2 linked regions of the Phreatobacter stygius genome follow. The protein of the gene in region 1 interacts with the protein of each later gene in a pairwise test. Links are inferred from orthologs where the notes say so. Each region holds a gene or a part of one and is shown on either strand. Other genes may lie near its edges.

The links.
Region 2: the proteins of leuS (region 1) and ligA interact in binary tests that used the Escherichia coli proteins (3 or more experiments, as listed by UniProt). The link is inferred for Phreatobacter stygius from one-to-one orthologs.

The regions. Positions count from the first base shown.
Region 1 is NZ_CP039690.1:2,658,615-2,667,363, reverse strand. What follows is about bases 3,679-6,841. They hold leuS (leucine--tRNA ligase), read right to left. Parts: upstream 6,534-6,841; coding sequence 3,879-6,533; downstream 3,679-3,878. Other genes in these bases: E8M01_RS12205 (YggS family pyridoxal phosphate-dependent enzyme), read left to right, coding at 6,653-6,841; E8M01_RS12215 (hypothetical protein), read right to left, coding at 3,679-3,892. Also shown: 16S rRNA (guanine(527)-N(7))-methyltransferase RsmG, read left to right, coding at 1-506; E8M01_RS12230 (ParA family protein), read left to right, coding at 539-1,345; E8M01_RS12225 (ParB/RepB/Spo0J family partition protein), read left to right, coding at 1,422-2,297; holA (DNA polymerase III subunit delta), read right to left, coding at 2,314-3,345; more of E8M01_RS12215, read right to left, coding at 3,350-3,678; more of E8M01_RS12205, read left to right, coding at 6,842-7,324; E8M01_RS12195 (heme biosynthesis protein HemY), read right to left, coding at 7,563-8,749.
Region 2 is NZ_CP039690.1:3,687,201-3,695,861, reverse strand. The notes cover bases 3,697-6,771. They hold ligA (NAD-dependent DNA ligase LigA), read right to left. Parts: upstream 6,407-6,771; coding sequence 3,986-6,406; downstream 3,697-3,985. Other genes in these bases: E8M01_RS17395 (hypothetical protein), read right to left, coding at 6,475-6,771; E8M01_RS17405 (hypothetical protein), read right to left, coding at 3,697-3,756. Also shown: E8M01_RS17425 (LysR family transcriptional regulator), read left to right, coding at 1-553; E8M01_RS17420 (hypothetical protein), read left to right, coding at 799-1,104; E8M01_RS17415 (FAD-binding oxidoreductase), read right to left, coding at 1,185-2,591; E8M01_RS17410 (thioesterase family protein), read left to right, coding at 2,761-3,279; E8M01_RS35095 (hypothetical protein), read right to left, coding at 3,269-3,433; more of E8M01_RS17405, read right to left, coding at 3,520-3,696; more of E8M01_RS17395, read right to left, coding at 6,772-7,170; DNA repair protein RecN, read right to left, coding at 7,170-8,661. UniProt on the Escherichia coli protein: DNA ligase that catalyzes the formation of phosphodiester linkages between 5'-phosphoryl and 3'-hydroxyl groups in double-stranded DNA using NAD as a coenzyme and as the energy source for the reaction.

The sequences.
Region 1 (8,749 bases):
TGGCCGCCGTGTGGACCCGTCACATCGCCGACTGCCTGCAATTGGTCAAATTCGTGCCGGCGGGCCGGATCTGGGTTGACCTCGGCTCAGGCGCAGGCCTGCCGGGCCTGGTCATCGCGGCGGCCCTCGCGGATCAGCCCGGCGCCCGGATCCATTGCGTCGAAAGCAAGCTCGGCAAGGCGGCGTTCCTGCGCGAAGCGGCGCGGATCATGAAGGTTCCGGCCACCATCCATGCCGCGCGTATCGAAGATGTCGTGGCAAACTGGCATGGACCGGTTGACGTGGTGACCGCCCGGGCGCTCGCGCCGCTCACCGAATTGATCACACTCAGCCATGATCTGTTGAAAACTGGAGCGATAGGACTCTTCCTCAAGGGACAAGATGTAGCGCGTGAATTGACGGAAGCCGCTAAATATTGGACACTCGATCCCGTATTGACGCCCAGCGCGACGGACTCTCAGGCGCGTATCGTCACGCTCAGAAACGCGGCTCCAGTTCCTTCCTGATCACATCCAACGTCGGACGGTTCGTCATGGCGATGCTCTCTTCGTCTCTTCCGTTGACCGGTCCCAGGGTTCTCGCGCTCGCCAATCAGAAGGGCGGGGTGGGCAAGACGACCACCGCGATCAATCTGGGGACCGCGCTCGCCGCCATTGGCGAACGTGTGCTGATCGTCGACCTCGATCCACAAGGCAATGCCTCGACCGGACTGGGGATCGATCGGCGCGCGCGCAACCGCTCGACCTATCATGTCCTGGTCGGTGACCTCACGCTGTCCGAAGCGGTGCAGGAAACGTCGGTGCCGCGGCTTTCGATTGCGCCCTCGACCATGGACCTGTCCGGTGTCGAAATCGAGATCTCCACGGAGAAGGACCGGGCCTATCGGCTCAGGCAGGCGATCCGCGGTCTCGGTGGCGATTATTCCTATGTGCTGATCGACTGCCCGCCGTCGCTCAACCTGCTCACCATCAACGCCATGGCGGCGGCCAATGCCATTCTGGTGCCGCTGCAGTGCGAATTCTTCGCGCTGGAGGGCCTGTCCCAGCTGATCAAGACTGTCGAGCAGGTCAAGACCAACTTCAACCCCGGGCTGACCATCCACGGCATCGTCCTGACCATGTATGATGCGCGGAACAATCTGTCCGCCCAGGTGGTTGACGATGTGCGCCAATTCATGGGCGACAAGGTCTATCAGACCATCATCCCGCGCAATGTGCGGGTGTCGGAGGCGCCGAGCTACGGCAAGCCGGTCCTGCTCTACGATCTGAAATGCGTTGGAAGCCAAGCCTATCTCAGGCTCGCTTCCGAGATCATCCAGCGTGAAAAGCATTTGCGCGCGGCCTGATCCGATATCGATTCGGACCCGCATCGATTCATATGTGGCGCTTCGTTTCGAAGCCGAGTTGAAGGAGAGTTGAATCATGGCGGAAGAGGCGACGAGATCGCGTCTGGGCCGGGGCCTGGCTGCCCTGATCGGCGATGTTGGCGAAGAATCCGCCGCCATCGACCGGGTTCGCTCCACCCGCAGGGTTCCCATCGAATTCATTCGGGCCAATCCGCGCAATCCCAGGCGGATATTCAAGGACGAAGAGCTGCAGGAGCTCGCCGATTCGATTCGTGAACGCGGCATCATCCAGCCGATTGTCGTTCGGGCGGTCGCTGGCGCCGTCGATGCCTTCGAGATTGTTGCCGGCGAACGGCGTTGGCGGGCAGCCCAGCAGGCCGGCCAGCATGAGGTGCCGATCCACCTGGTCGAGGTGGGCGACCGTGAGGCGCTGGAACTGGCGATCATCGAGAACGTCCAGCGTGCCGATCTCAATCCGCTCGAAGAAGCGCTGGGTTATAACGAGCTGATCGAACAGTTCGGCTATAGCCAGGTCGACATGGCCAAGGTGATCGGCAAGAGCCGCAGCCATGTCGCCAATACCCTGCGCCTGCTGAAACTCTCCGATCGTGTGCAGAATTACCTGCGCGACGGACAATTGACCGCCGGCCATGCCCGCGCCTTGCTCGCCCATGACGATCCGGAGCGGATTGCCGCCGACATTGTCGAGCGCGGGTTGAATGTCCGGCAGGTCGAGGCGCTGGCCCAAGAACAGGCCGAACGTTCGGGCCGGGCGCCACGGCAGCGCGAGCGGGTCGAGAAGGACACCGATACCAAGGCACTGGAAAAAGCCCTGTCGGATGCGCTCGGCATGATCGTGACCGTTGATCACCGCGGTTCGGGCGGCGAACTCAAGATCCGCTACAAGTCATTGGAACAGCTCGACGATATCTGCCGTCGCCTGCAGCGCTAAGCGCGGGTTCGCCGGCTCAGTTCCGGCCGGCGCGCGCGATCATGGCAATGGCCATCAGCGTCCGGCTGACGATAGCTTCGGCGAGCACCGCCTTGATGCGGGTTTCGAAAGTGGCTTCGGCGACACGCGCCATGACGCGCTCCAGGCGGCCGGTGTTCCACAGGCCGAGCTGACGCTCGACGACCGGCCTGCGCCGGAAAAACACCGGCGGCTCGAAACGGTCGGCCGCGGCGCTGATCGACGCGCCCTTTTCGATCGCGACGCGCGCCTTGTGCAGCGCCGACAAATGCCGGCCCATGGCGATCATGATCTGCGGCACTGCGACGCCGGAGGCTGCGGCCCGCAACAGCAGGCGATCGAGTGCCGTCGGGTCGCCCGAGGCCGCGGCGTCGACGATCTCATCGACGCCGAGCGCCAGGCTGTCACCGGCCACCGCTTCGATGTCGGCAAGCGTGATATGGCCCTGGCCATGGGCGTAGAGGCAGATCTTCTGGATTTCCGCGCGCGAGGCGGCGCGATCGCCGCCGAGGAAGGTCAGCAGGGCGGCAATCGCCGGCGGTTCCATGGTCAGGCCGGCGGCGGCGGTCTCTTCGGCGATCAGCCGTTTCAGGTCGGCCTCGCCATCGGAATAGCAGGGAATGACGGCGGCTTTCGCCGAGCGCTCGGTCTCGACCCTGAGCGCTGCATTCTTCTTCAGATCACCGGCCTCTATCAGTACGAAGGCGCCGGTTGGCGGGTCGGCGAGAAGCGGCGTGACCGCCGCGGCGATCGGCTTTTCGCCGGCGCGCACCCAGATCAGCCGCCTGGCGCCGAACAGCGCCATGGTATTGGCCTCGTCGGCAAGACGCACCGGGTCGGCGGCGAGCACGTCGCCATCGAGCCGGATCACCGAGAAGGGGTCGTCGAGATCCGGCACCGTGGCTTTTGCGATGGCGCGCGCACGTTCCGAGACCAGTCCGGAATCCGGCCCGTAGACCAGCGCAATGGCGCGGCCGGAATCCGGATTCTTCAGGAACCGGTCGATCTCGGCACTCTTCAGCACGGTCACGGCGTCACCGTGGACGCGTGACGTACCATCCCGCCACCTGCGTGACGATCGTTTCGGCCAGCGACTTGGCGGCACGTTCCTGTGCCTCGATCACCGCGCGGTCGGAGGCAAGCCGCTGGGCGGTCCGATCGAACGAGGCGCTGGCGACGGCCTGGCCGCGATGCAGCACTTCTTGGCTGCCGACCGGCGTGATGAAATAATTGCCGATCAGCGATATTGATTGCGCCGAGGGACGCCCGGCGGCCGTGTTGAGCAGCAGCGGTACGCTGTCGACGCCGAGGCTGACCCGGAGCACATGGGTCGGCGCCTGAGCCCGGCCGCCGCCGCCCTGGGTCAGGTAGATCAGCTCGTTGCGCAGCACCACGCCGGACCGGCCGCCGATCTCGGGGATCTCGAGGTTCTGCAGATGCGCCTGGGCATTGCGGGCTCCAGGCACCACATTGGGGTCGCCATAGAGCGGCGTGAAGCAGCCGGCGAGCGCGCCTGCGCCGGCGGTGACGGCAAGGGCGCGAATGATCGCGCGCCGGGAGATGTTAGCCGACGACATTCACGATCCTCTGCGGCACAACGATGATCTTTTTCACCGGCCGGCCCTCCAGCGCCTTGGTGACCGGCTCGAGCGCGAGCACGGCGGCCTCGATATCTTTCTGAGCCGCGTCGCGCGCGATCGTCAAGTCCGCTCGCTTCTTGCCATTGACCTGCACCGGCAATGTGACGGTGTCCTCGACCAGAACGGCACGATCGATCGCCGGCCAGGCCATTTCCGCAACCAGGCCTGGATGGCCGAGCGCGGTCCAGCATTCTTCAGCCAAGTGCGGCATCATCGGGGCGACAAGTTGCACCAGGATATCGGCCGCCTCGCGCAGCGCCGACGAAAGATCGGCCGCCGGCCGCTCGTCGCCCTTGATACCGTCGAGGGCGCGGCTAAGCGCATTGGCGAGCGTGTAGATATGCGCGACGCAGCGGTTGAAGGCCAGGCGCTCGACATCGGTCTCGACCGACGACAAGGCCGTGTGGGCGGCACGCCGCACGGCTGTCGCGGCCTCGCCGATGGCGCCGTCGCCGGCTTTGCCTGACGTGGCCGGGACGGCGGTCCTGATTGTGTCGGTTCTGGCGACGATATCGCCGACCAGGCGCCAGACCCGCTGGACGAAACGGCTGGCGCCCTCGACGCCGGCCTCGGTCCAGATCACGTCGCGCTCGGGCGGCGAGTCCGACAGCATGAACCAGCGCGCGGTATCCGCGCCATAAGTGTCGATGATGTCGTCGGGATCGACGACATTCTTCTTCGATTTCGACATTTTCTCGATCGAGCCGATCTCGATCGGACTGTTGGTTCCGGTCAGAACCGCCCGCCGCTGGTCGCCCTCGCCCGAAATCGTCACCTCGGCCGGCGTGACATAGGCGCCATCCGGTCCACGATAGGTCTCGTGCACCACCATGCCCTGGGTGAACAGGCCGCGGAACGGCTCGTCGAGACCGGCATGGCCGGTCGCCTTCATGGCGCGGGTGAAGAAGCGGCTGTAGAGCAGGTGCAGGATCGCATGTTCGATGCCGCCGATATATTGATCGACCGGCAACCAGTCATTGACCACCGCGGGGTCGGTCGGCGTATCGGTGCGCCAGGGATCGGTGAAGCGGGCGAAATACCAGGAACTGTCGACAAAGGTGTCCATGGTGTCGGTTTCGCGCCGCGCCGGCTTGCCGCAGTTCGGACAGGCGACATGTTTCCAGGTCGGATGCCGGTCGAGCGGATTGCCGGGCTTGGAGAAGTCGGCATCGTCGGGCAGACGCACCGGCAGGTCCTGGGCCGGCACGGCGACTGGCCCGCAGGCATCGCAGTGGATCACCGGGATCGGGCAGCCCCAATAGCGCTGCCGCGAAATCAGCCAGTCGCGCAGGCGGAAATTGACCTTGCGGGCAGCAACCGGCCGATTGCCGAGCGTCGTGCTTTCCAGTCGCGAGGCGACCTCCTGGAAAGCGGCCTGGCTCGGCAGGCCGTCGAGAAAGCGTGAATTGATCATCACGCCGTCGCCGTCGAACGACGTATCGGTCACTTCGAAATCGCCGGCCGCATCGGCCGGGCGCACCACGGTGACGACCGGGAGATCGTATTTGCGCGCGAAGTCGAGATCGCGCTGGTCGCCCGACGGGCAGCCGAAAATGGCGCCGGTGCCGTAGTCCATCAGGACGAAATTGGCGACGTAGACAGGCACTTCCCAGCTGGGGTCGAAGGGATGCAGCGCCTTGATGCCAGTATCGAAACCGAGCTTCTCGGCGGTCTCGAGGGCTGCCACCGAAGTGCCCATGCGACGGCATTCGTCGCTGAAGGCGGCGAGCCCAGGATTGGTCGCGGCGGCTGCCTTGGCCAAGGGGTGATCGGGCGCGATCGCCATGAAGCTTGCGCCGAACAGCGTATCCGGGCGGGTGGTATAGACCTCGAGCTCGGTCGAGCCGGCCGGCGCCGTGCCGTCCTTCAGGGCCCAGCGCACCATCAGGCCCTCGGAACGGCCGATCCAGTTCTTCTGCATCAGCCGGACTTTGTCCGGCCAGCGCTCCAGGCCGTCGAGGGCGTCGAGCAGATCCTGGTTATAGGCGGTGATCTTGAGGAACCACTGGGTCAGCTCGCGCTGCTCGACCAGTTCGCCGGAGCGCCAGCCGCGGCCATCGATGACCTGCTCATTGGCCAGCACGGTCTGATCGACCGGATCCCAGTTGACCCGGGCCGAGCGGCGTTCGACCAGGCCGGCGGCCATGAAATCGGTGAACAGCTTCTGCTGGTGGCGGTAATAGCTCGGATCGCAGGTCGCCAGCTCGCGCGACCAGTCGAGCGACAGGCCCATGTTCTTCAACTGGGCCTTCATGGTCTCGATGTTCTTGTAGGTCCATTCCTTGGGGTGAACCTTGGAGGCCATGGCGGCGTTTTCGGCCGGCAGGCCGAAGGCGTCCCAGCCCATCGGATGCAGCACGTTGAAACCCTTGGCGCGCTTGTAGCGGGCCACCACGTCGCCCATCGTATAATTGCGCACGTGGCCCATATGGATGCGCCCGGACGGATAGGGGAACATCTCGAGCACGTAATATTTCGGCCGCGGATCCGCGTTCTTCGTTTCGAAGATCTTGTTCTGGTCCCAGACCCCGCGCCATTTTGGCTCTGCGGTGCGGGCATTGTAGCGTTCGGTGGACATGATCAGCGGTTCGGCAGTCGAAAAAATGAGCGAATAAGCGAGGCGGGACAACACACGAAAGGTCTGGACCGGTCAACCGTTTACAGGTTAGCGCAAGGCCAACCTGCGGAGTGCCTTCCATGTCGGACGTCGTCGATCACCTGGCCCAAGTGAACAGCGCCATTGCCGAAGCCGCGGTCGCCGCCAAGCGGCCGGCCGGCGCGGTCACCCTCGTCGCGGTCTCCAAAACCTTTCCGGCCGAGGCGATCGAGCCGGCGCTGGCGGCCGGCCAGCGGGTGTTCGGCGAGAACTACGTGCAGGAGACCCGGGAGAAGTGGCCGGCGTTGCGCAGCCGCTATCCCGATGTCGAACTGCATATGATCGGGCCATTGCAGTCGAACAAGGCCAAGGACGCGGTCCAGCTGTTCGACGTGATCGAAAGCCTGGACCGATCCTCGCTCGCCAAGGAACTGGCCAAGGAAATGACCCGGCAGCAGCGCCGGCCGAAGCTGCTGGTCCAGGTCAATACCGGTGCCGAGCCGCAAAAGGGCGGCGTTCTGCCGGAAATGGTCGACGCCTTCCTTGCCGAATGCCGCGACCTGCATGGCCTCGCCATTGCCGGGCTGATGGCGATCCCGCCGGCCGACGAACCGCCGGCGCCGCATTTCGCGCTGCTCACCACCATTGCCCGGCGCAACAACCTGGCCGTCGTCTCCATGGGCATGAGCGCGGATTTTGCGACCGCCATCGCGATGGGCGCCACCCATGTGCGGGTCGGCAGTGCCATTTTTGGCACGCGCAGCAAGGCCTGAAACTTACGCCGCGGCGGCCGCCAGCAGCGCCGGGACGGTCTCGAGGAATTAACGTAAGCTCTTGATCCAAAAGGCCTTTTGGCGGTCCCGAAGGGATTCGAACCCCTGACCTCCGGTTTAGGAAACCGCTGCTCTATCCTGCTGAGCTACGGGACCGACGCGCCCTCTATCTCACAGCCGGGTTAGGCCCGGCAAGTCACCGGTGCGGGCAAGACGGCGAATATATCGGCGGCGGATCTCAGTTGCCGAAGAACGACATGCGCTTCTTCGGCTCGGCATTGCCGTCCGGGCCCGGATCATCCGGCGCGCGTGCGATCGGGAAGACCGTCTCGCCGCGCGCGGGGCGTGGTTTCGCGCCATTCTCCGAGGCGGGTTCGGGAACCGCGACAGCCGGCGAGACGACGGGGGGCTCCGGCGCGGTCTCGACCACGGCCGGCAGTTCGATCGGGCGGGGTGCCACGGGTTCGGATTTGATTTCTGGTTTTGAGTCCGGCTCGGGCCCGGCTTGCGGCGCGTCCGCGACGATCTCGACAACCGGGCCGGCCGGGACCGCCGGTTCGGAGGCATCGGCGAGCACGTCGTCGACATGCAGCATCGGGCCGCCCAGTTCGGCGACCGGAACCTTCCACTGGAAGACGTCGAGCTTGCCGGTCACCGGCGAGGCCGGCAGCCAGACGTCGCTTGCCTGGCCGTCGGCGGTCCAGGCCGGATCGCGCGGCGCGCGCAGCGCCCGGGCCATCCATTCCCGGGCCCGGCCCTGGTCATTGCTCTCCTTGGCGCTCAGTTCGGCCATCAGCAGGCACAGGCGCTGGGTCGGCGCGCTGGCCGCCAGTTCGTCCAGGGCACGATGCGCGGCGGCAAAGTCGCTGGCATCGATCGCCGCCCGGCCAATGGCCAGCAGGCCTTCGGGATGCGAGGGGGTCAGCCGGGCGAGCGTTTCGACCCGTTTCAACTGGTCGCCGCGCGAATCGCCGTGGCGTGCATGGGCATAGGCCTCGGCGAGATCGGGGTGGGGCGCGATCTTCCAGGCCGCTTCGATCACCCGCGAGGCCTTCTTGATGTCGCCGTCGGCGGCAGCCAGGCGGCCGGCGATCGCCGCGGCGGGAACCAGTTCCGGGGCCAGTCCGACCGCCTCGACGGCCAGCGCCTTGGCAGCCGGAGGATCGCGCTCCTCCAGCGCCGCCGCCTTGGCGGTCAAAAGAACCGCCCGCAGGCGTTTGGCTGCGTCCTTGTCGATGACACGCGCGGCATATTGCCGCTCGATGCTCGCCAGCGCGCCGTCCCAGTCGCCGGCGCTGCCCTGCTGTTCGAGCACGGCCTGGGCGGCCCAGGTCGCCGAGGGCGAGGCCTTGACCGCCTCTTCGGCAATGGCGCGGGCCGCCACCACGTCGGTGCGCCGCTGCGCCTCGACATAGAGCCCGCGCA
Region 2 (8,661 bases), 1.0 Mb from region 1 along the record:
CATGGAACGCCACCCGCGAATCGAGATCTCGCTGAAGCTCTCGGACCGCTTCGCCGACCTGCAGGACGACAACCTCGACCTGGCGGTGCGCATCGGCGAATTGCCCGACACCGACCTGATGGCGAAACGCCTCGGCGCGCTTCGCCGGGTGGTCTTCGGCGCGCCGTCCTATTTCGCCAGGCAGGGCCGGCCGGATCACCCCGACGCGCTGGCCGGGCATTGCTGCATCGTCCGCACCGCCGGTGCCGATGCCGACACATGGCCGTTCCTCATCGACGGCCGGCACAGGGCGGTCAAAGTCACCGGCCGTTTTCGCGCCGACAGCACCGCGGCGACCTATCAGGCCGTGGCGCTCGGGCTCGGCATCGGCTTCACCCCGCTCTGGCAGATCCGCGACCTGGTCGATCAGGGTGTGGTCGACATTGTCCTGGAAGCCTTCGAACCGCCGCGGGCTCCCATTCACGTGGTGTGGCCGGCCAGCCGGCTGCCGCTTGCCAAGAGCCGGCTGTTCATCGATTTCCTGGCGGCCGAACTGAAGGCCGAGCGGCTCTAGGTGGCCGCGCGACTCCGGGGCGCGGCGACAACCCGTCGTTGCCTTGTCATCTCTCCTACGTCATAACGGCCGCGACGGATTCGTTCTCTTCTGACCAGGTCAGCGGAGAGAATGCTGCTCTGGTGGCGTGAATGAGAACACAGCCAGAGAGTAGAATTCCGTCAACAGCAATGGTGAAGGGCCAAACTCTTTGAAATCATTTTAATCAACCTTCGCCTTGACGATCCTCATCTGGAGCAATCCCAATGATCTCCCGTGTTATTTTTGGCCTTGCAGCCGGCCTTCTTGTCTTTTCCAACGTCAATGCACGCGCCGCCGATGATGTCGGGGTGCCCGAGTGCGACCGGTTCATCACCAGCTACGAGACCTGCGTGACCACCAGGGCCCCGGCCGCGCAGCGCCCCGTCCTCACCCAGCAGATCGCCCAGATGCGCAGCCAGTGGAAGGCGCTCGCCGCCAATCCGCAGACGCGCGCCCAGCTGCAGCAGGCCTGCACCATGCAGGCCGAGCAGATGAAGCAGGCCATGGCGCCGATGGGTTGCACCTTCTGAGGGTTTCCCCCTGACATGACGTTCGGCGCGCGAGCCAGTCAGGCCTCGCGTGCCGGGCCTCTCGCGCAAGGCCCGCCAGGTCAACCGGCGACGATCTTGCCCGGGTTCATGATGCCGGCCGGATCGACCGCGCGCTTCAAGGCCCCCATCAGCGCCAGCGCGGCGGCGCCGTGCTCCGCCTTCAGATATTTCATCTTGCCCTGCCCGACGCCATGTTCACCGGTGCAGGTGCCGCCCATGGCGAGCGCGCGATCGACGATCCGGCCCATGAAGGCCGTGACGCGTGCGACGTCGGCCGGATCATTTTCGTCCATCAGCGGCAGGACGTGGAAATTGCCGTCGCCAACGTGACCGACGATCGGCGCGACCAGGCCGGTCTCGACGATGTCCTTCTTGGTCTCGTCGATACATTCGGCGAGCCTGGACAGCGGCACACAGACATCGGACGACTGGCTCTTGGTGCCGGGCCGGAGCGCCAGGGCTGCCCAATAAGCGTCATGGCGCGCCTGCCACAGCCGGGTGCGGTCTTCGGCCTTGACGGCCCATTCGAAATTGCCGCCGCCGAAATCGTCGGCAATCGCGCGGAACCGCTCGACCTGCTCGGCGACGCCGGCGTCGGTGCCGTGGAATTCCAGCAGCAGCAGCGGGCTCTCGGGCAGCGCCAGCTTGGAATAGACATTGACCGCCCTGACCTGGACCTCGTCGAGCAACTCGATGCGGGCCAGCGGAATGCCGGACTGGATCGCCGCGATGGTGGTATCGGCCGCGGCCTTGACTGACGGGAACGAGCAGACCGCAGCCGAAATCGCCTCGGGAATGCCGTGCAGCTTCAGCGTGACCTTGGTGATCAGGCCGAGCGTGCCTTCGGAGCCGACGAACAGATGGGTGAGGTCATAACCGGCCGAGCTCTTCTTGGCGCGCCGCGACGTCTCGATCACCTCGCCATTCGGCAGCACCACCTCCAGCGCGATGACATTGTCCTTCATCGTGCCGTAGCGCACCGCGTTGGTGCCGGAAGCGCGGGTCGACGCCATGCCGCCGATCGACGCGTCGGCGCCCGGATCGATCGGGAAGAACAGTCCCATGTCGCGCAGATATTCGTTGAGCTGCTTGCGCGTGACCCCCGGCTCGACCACCACGTCGAGATCCTCGGCATGAACTTCGATGATCGCCTTCATCAGCGAGGTATCGACCGAAATGCCGCCATGAGGCGCGTTGACATGGCCCTCGAGCGAGGTGCCGGTGCCGAACGGAATGACCGGCACATCATGTTTCGCGGCCAGTTTCATCACCGCGACGCAATCGTCGACGTCCTGGGGGAAGACCACGATGTCGGGCGGCTGGTTGGCGATGACGGTGAGCGTGTGGCCATGCTGCTGGCGTACCGCTTCCGAGGTCACCGCGCGATTGCCGAACAGCGCCTGCAATTCGGCCGTGACGGCGCTCAGGACCTCGGGAGACGGGCGGGTTCTGGCGGACGCGGACATCGAATGCTCCTCGGGACCTTGCGCTCAAGCGCTCTTGTCTCGAGCGCTCTCGTCTTGGGCAAGCGGCGAGCTTAGCCGGGCGGCCGGCGGCGCGGAAGCGCCGGCAGCGCGCGGATGGCTGTCGTTCGACGGGATTGCCGGCGGCGCGCGGCTCGCTTAATCCGATATCATGACCACGATCGACCTCTGCCCGGAAACCGGACTCCCCATCACGCCGCGCCTGGCGATCCGGCCGGATTGGATCGACTATAACGGCCATCTCAACGTGGCGTTTTACGTCAAGCTGTTCGACGAGGGCATCGACCTCTTGTTCGAAAGCCAGGGGCTGGCCGAATCCTATGTCAGGGAGCGGCAGCTCGGCTTCTTCGCCGCCGAGCTTCACGTGCGCTATCTGCGCGAACTGCACCTGACCGATCCGGTCCAGGTCAGGCTGCAAGTGCTCGATTTCGACGCCAAGCGCATCCACTACTGGATGGAACTGGTGCATGCCGACGGGCGCTGGCTGTCGGCCACCATGGAATCCATCTCGCTGCATGTCGACATGACGACACGCAAGGTCGCGCCGTTTCCGGACGACGTCATGACCAAGCTCGGGATCTGGAAACAGCAGACCGCCGGGCGCGGCACGCCCGAGGGCGTCGGCCGGACCATCGGCATCCCGCGAAAGGCGGCTGCCGTCAGCGGTTGAACGGCAGCGTGAACGAACCGGCAAGCGTCCGCAGGATGCCGGCGCGCCCGAGCTCGTCGACCGGCACGGCCGCGCGATCGGCACGCAAGGCACGCGCTGCGGCGCGCCTCGGGTCGCGCTCGCGCAGCAGATGGGCAATCACCGCGATCAACATGGGAAACTCCGAGACCCCGGGTCAATGACCGCGGGGTTCAAACAGGATGATGCGGCCCCGCGAGCGGGACCGCCGCATGGTCGATGTCAGAAGCTGGACATCATGCTGCGCGTGCGGCGGATCATCTGGGTACGGGTCATGCCGAGACCGGCAAGTTCCTCGTCCGACAGATGCGCCAGGTAGCCGTTGACATAGGTCTGGGCGCGCAATTGCTGCGCCTCGACAAATGCCTCGTAGCCGGCACGCAGGAATGATTTCAAGCTGCGCCTGGTCGGAGCCGGGGCGGCGTCGGTGCCAAGCTTGTCGAGTGTGATGGTGGCCATGGTCTTCTCTCCTCTGAAAGCGAGTGGACGACCTCGAGGCTTCCTCCCTTTCGACTATCCCTATTTTGGTGCAGTGCAGCAGATTCGCAAGATTGTGCACTGCACCATCAGCCCTGCCGGCTTTGCATGGCTCGGCTCACCAAGGCTTAACCATCGCGACCGCGGGTACCTGCGCGAAAAGGCGCAACCCAAGCGCTGACGGCGGCCGGGCCGAAGACGGCGGGTCGCGTCAGGCGCCTTGAATGAGCTGCAACCACTCGTCTTCGGAGAGCACCTTCACGCCGAGCTTTTCGGCATCCTTGAGCTTCGAACCGGCGCCCGGGCCGGCAATGACAAAATCGGTCTTCGACGAGACCGAGCCCGAGACCTTGGCACCCAGCCGCTCGGCCCTGGCCTTGGCCTCGTCGCGTGTCATCAGCTCCAGCGATCCGGTGAAGACCACCGTCTTTCCGGCGACCGGCGTTTCCTTCGACACGGCCTCGGCCGCCTCGATCGTCACCTGCTCCAGCAAGGCGGCGACCGCCTTGGCATTGTGGTCTTCTTCGAAGAACTCGATGAGCGAATTGGTCGCCACCGTGCCCATCTCGCCGTCGGCGGCCAGCAGCCCATAGGCCTCGGTCGGCCGTTGCGCAGCCGCAGCCTTCAGCGCCGCCATCACGGCGTCCTCGTCGCCATAGCGCTCGATCAGGGCCGCCCGCTGGGCCTTGCCCAGGCGCCCCAATATCGTCGCCCGGTCCAGCTCGGAGCGGTCCGCGGCCTCGTGCGCCGCGGCCTCGACGACGCGCTCCAGCGTCACCGGACCGATGCCGGGAAAGCCCGACAGCTGGAACCAGGCTTCGCCGGGCCGCCCCTTGGCGGCCGCATCGATCGCCGGCAGCAGGGTCTTGATGTCAGGGAAACGCCGGGCCAGGGCCTTGGCCGTGGTTTCGCCGATATGACGGATGCCAAGACCGAAAATGAACCGGCTGAGCGTGATCGACCGCCGCGCCTCGATGGCGCCGAGCAGGTTCTTGATCGCCTTGTCCTCGTCCTGATCGGCCTTCTTGGCGGCCTGGCGCCTGGGCGGTTCCTTGCCGAGCGCGGCATAACGCTCATTGCTCACCTGGATCCGGCGCCGCTCGATAGCCTCCTTCACCTCGTCGAACTTGAGCGTGAACAGGTCCGCCGGCGCCTTGATCAGACCGGCCTGGAACAGCGTCTGAATATAGATGTCGCCAAAGCCTTCGATGTCGAAGGCCAGGCGCGACACGAAGTGCCTGAGCCGCTCGACGCTCTGGGCCGGGCAGATCAGGCCGCCGGTGCAGCGGCGGACCGATTCACCCTCGTCGCGCGCCGCGTGGCTGCCGCAGGCGGGGCAAATCTGCGGAAACGAATAGGGCACCGCCGTCTTGGGCCGCTGCTCCAGCACGACGTCGATGATCTGCGGAATGACATCGCCGGCGCGCTGGATGGTCACCGTGTCGCCAATCCGGATGTCGACGCCGTCGCGGATCGGGCTGCCGTCGCTGCCGATCGCCTTGATGTAGTCCTCGTTGTGCAGCGTCGCGTTGGACACCACCACGCCACCAACCGTCACCGGCCGCAGCTTGGCGACCGGCGTCAGAGCCCCGGTGCGGCCGACCTGAATGTCGATGCCTTCCAGGACCGTCGTCGCCTTCTCGGCGGCGAATTTATGCGCGATCGCCCAGCGCGGCGAGCGCGACACGAAACCGAGGCGCTCCTGCAAGGCGAGGCTGTCGACCTTGTAGACGACACCGTCAATGTCATAACCGAGGCTCGCGCGCTTCGCCTCGATCATCCGGTAATGAGCCAGGAGATCCTCGGCGCTCCGGCAGACCACGGTCAGCGGATTGACCGGAAAACCGAGGTCCTTGAACCAGTCGACCATGCCGGACTGGCTGTCGCGCGGCAAAGGCGGGGTGATCTCGCCCCAGGTATAGGCAAAGAAGCGCAGCGGCCGCGAGGCGGTGATCTTGGCGTCGAGCTGGCGCAGCGATCCCGCCGCCGCATTGCGCGGATTGGCGAAGGGCGCCAGCCCGCGCTCTTCCTGGCGGGCGTTGATGGCGCGGAAGTCCTCGTGGCTGAGATAGACCTCGCCGCGCACCTCCAGCACCTCGGGTGCGCCTGTCAGCGCCTGGGGCAGGCCCTCTATGGTGCGGACATTGGCGGTGACATCCTCGCCGACGGCGCCGTCGCCACGGGTCGCGGCGACACTCAAAAGGCCGTTCTCATAGCGCAGCGAGCAGGACAGGCCGTCGATCTTCGGTTCGGCGGTCATGGCCACCGGCGCGTCCGCGGCAAGGCCGAGGAAGCGCCTGACCCGTCCGACGAAATCGAACACCTCGTCATCGGCGAAAGCGTTCGACAGCGACAACATGGGTACGGCATGGCGCACCTTGGCGAATTTCGACGACGGCGCCGTACCGACCTTGCGGGTCAGGCTGTCATCGGTCTTCAGCTCGGGAAACCGGTTTTCCAGGGCCTCGTAGCGGCGGCGCAGCGCGTCGTAATCGGCGTCGCTGAGATCCGGCGCATCATCCTGGAAATAGAGCCGGTCGGCCTCGGCGATCCGTTCGCCGAGCGCGGCATGTTCGGCGGCGGCCTCGGCGGGCTCGAAGGCGTCGATGGGCTTCATATTTTTCGCGGACATGATCGAAACCAGGATTCGGGACCGGCCGATCATAAGGGGCCGGCGGGCGGCGGGCGAGCGGCGTCAGCTCAATCCAGGATACCAAGATTCATGCCTTGCGCCCTGCCCTCGGCAATCACGCTGGCGCGGTCCGGCCACCACATCGAGACGATGCCGCGAACGCCATGGCGGGCGAGCGCCGCCGGGCTCGCCGCCCATTCGTCGGCACCGTCGCGAGACCCCCTGAGCGGCGGTTGGTCATAGGTGATCGCGCCATTGACGCCGATCTCGCGAAAGAACCCTTCGGTCTGGGCCAGCAGTTCGCGCTCCTCGCCGCCACCGCCGAACAGACCGCCAAAGGCCGCCGGCGCGATGCCGCCGTGGAAGACCACGAGGGAGCGCGGGGCGACCACTTTGCGGCGCGCCGCGGTGAACAGGAAATTGGCGCAGGAGGAGACGCATTGGCGCTGCACGACCAGCGTCAGGCCGCGCGCGCGGATGGCCCGCGCCAAACGCAGCGAGACGGTCACCTCGCCACCATTGGAGGTGATCACCATGGTCGCGATCGACCGGTCGGCCGCAAGCAGCGCCATGGCGCGCTCGGCACTGGCACGGGTGATCTCGCCGGAAAAGCACAAGGTCGAACCGGCCGCGCGCACTGCAACGCCGGCACTGGTGGCGCATTGGCCGAGCGGATCGGCCCCCTGAGCCCAGGCCGGGCCCTGCGTCGCACCCAGCACGGCCAATGCCGCGCCCAACAGCCGGCCGCGCGCGCGGCACCCCATCAGCCGACCGTCAGCAGCCGCTCGGCCGCCGCCCGTGCCTCGTCGGTAATGGTTTCGCCAGCCAGCATGCGCGCGAGCTCCTCGCGCCGGAGTTCGAAGCCGAGCGGCTTGACGCGGGTCGCGACCCGTTCGCCGGCCGCCTCCTTGGCGATCAGGTAATGCCGTGTCGCCTTGGCGGCAACCTGCGGCGCGTGGGTGACCGAAAGCACCTGGACGCGCAAGGCGAGCCGCGACAGGCGCTGGCCGATGGCGTCCGCCACCGCGCCGCCGACACCGGTATCGATTTCGTCGAAGACCAGCGTTGGCGCCGACCCCTGGTCGGCCAGCACGACTTTCAGCGCCAGCATGAAACGCGACAGTTCGCCGCCCGAAGCCACCTTCATCATCGGCCCGGGACGGGTGCCCGGATTGGTCTGAACCCAGAATTCAGCCCGGTCGATCCCCTCGGGACCTTCGCCGTCATGGTTCATCTCGGTGATGAAGCGGGCGCGATCGAGCTTCAGCGGACCGAGTTCGCCATTGACGGCATTGTCCAGCCTGATCGCGGTCGCCTTGCGCTTGGCCGACAGCGCCTCGGCGGCCTTGCGGTAGGCGGCTTCGCCTTCGCGCGCGGCCTTCTCCAGCGCCACCAGATGGCCTTCGCCGGCATCCAGCGCCGCGACATCGGCCTGATAGCGCTCGGCAAGCGCGGCAAGGCCATCGACCGGCACGGCATATTTGCGCGAGACGGCGCGCAACGCGAACAACCGCTCCTCGATGCGCTCCAGTTCACGCGGGTCGAAGTCGGCCTCTCGCTGGGCCGCCTCGACCGCCGAGCGAGCATCCTCGATCCGGTCCAGCGCCTCACCGAAGGCCCTGACGATCGGCTCGATCATGGCGGGAGCCTGCTGGGCCCGCCGCTCGAGCCGGCGCCAGGCCGCGGCAAGCGAGGGAACCGCCGAACCCGGGCCAGCCAGCACATCGGCGGCGTCGGCCAGGTCGGACGCAATCTTTTCCCACTGCATCATCGCCTGCCGGCGTTCGGCAAGCTGGGTCTCCTCGCCGGTCTCCGGCTTGAGCTTGGTCAGTTCGTCGACCGCATGGCGCAGGAAGTCGCCGTCGGCCCGGGCCTTGGCAAGGCGCGCCTGGGCCGCCTCGACGGTCCGGCGGGCCTCGCGCCAGCCCTTCCAGGCGGTGCGCACGCCTTCGGCATCGGGCAGCAGGCTGCCATAGGCGTCGACCAGCGCACGATGGGCTTCCGGCTCGACCAGCGCCCGGTCGGCGTGCTGGCCGTGGATCTCGACCAGCGACGCGCCAATGGCGCGCAGCACCTGGACGCTGACCGCCTGATCGTTGACGAAGGCGCGGGTGCGTCCGTCGGCAAGCTGCACGCGGCGCAGAATCAGATCACCATCGGTGTCGATATCGGCGTCGGCCGCGATCCGGCGCGCCGGATGGGCCGCCGGCACGTCGAACACCGCGGTCACCTGGCCCTGGGTCTGGCCGTTGCGG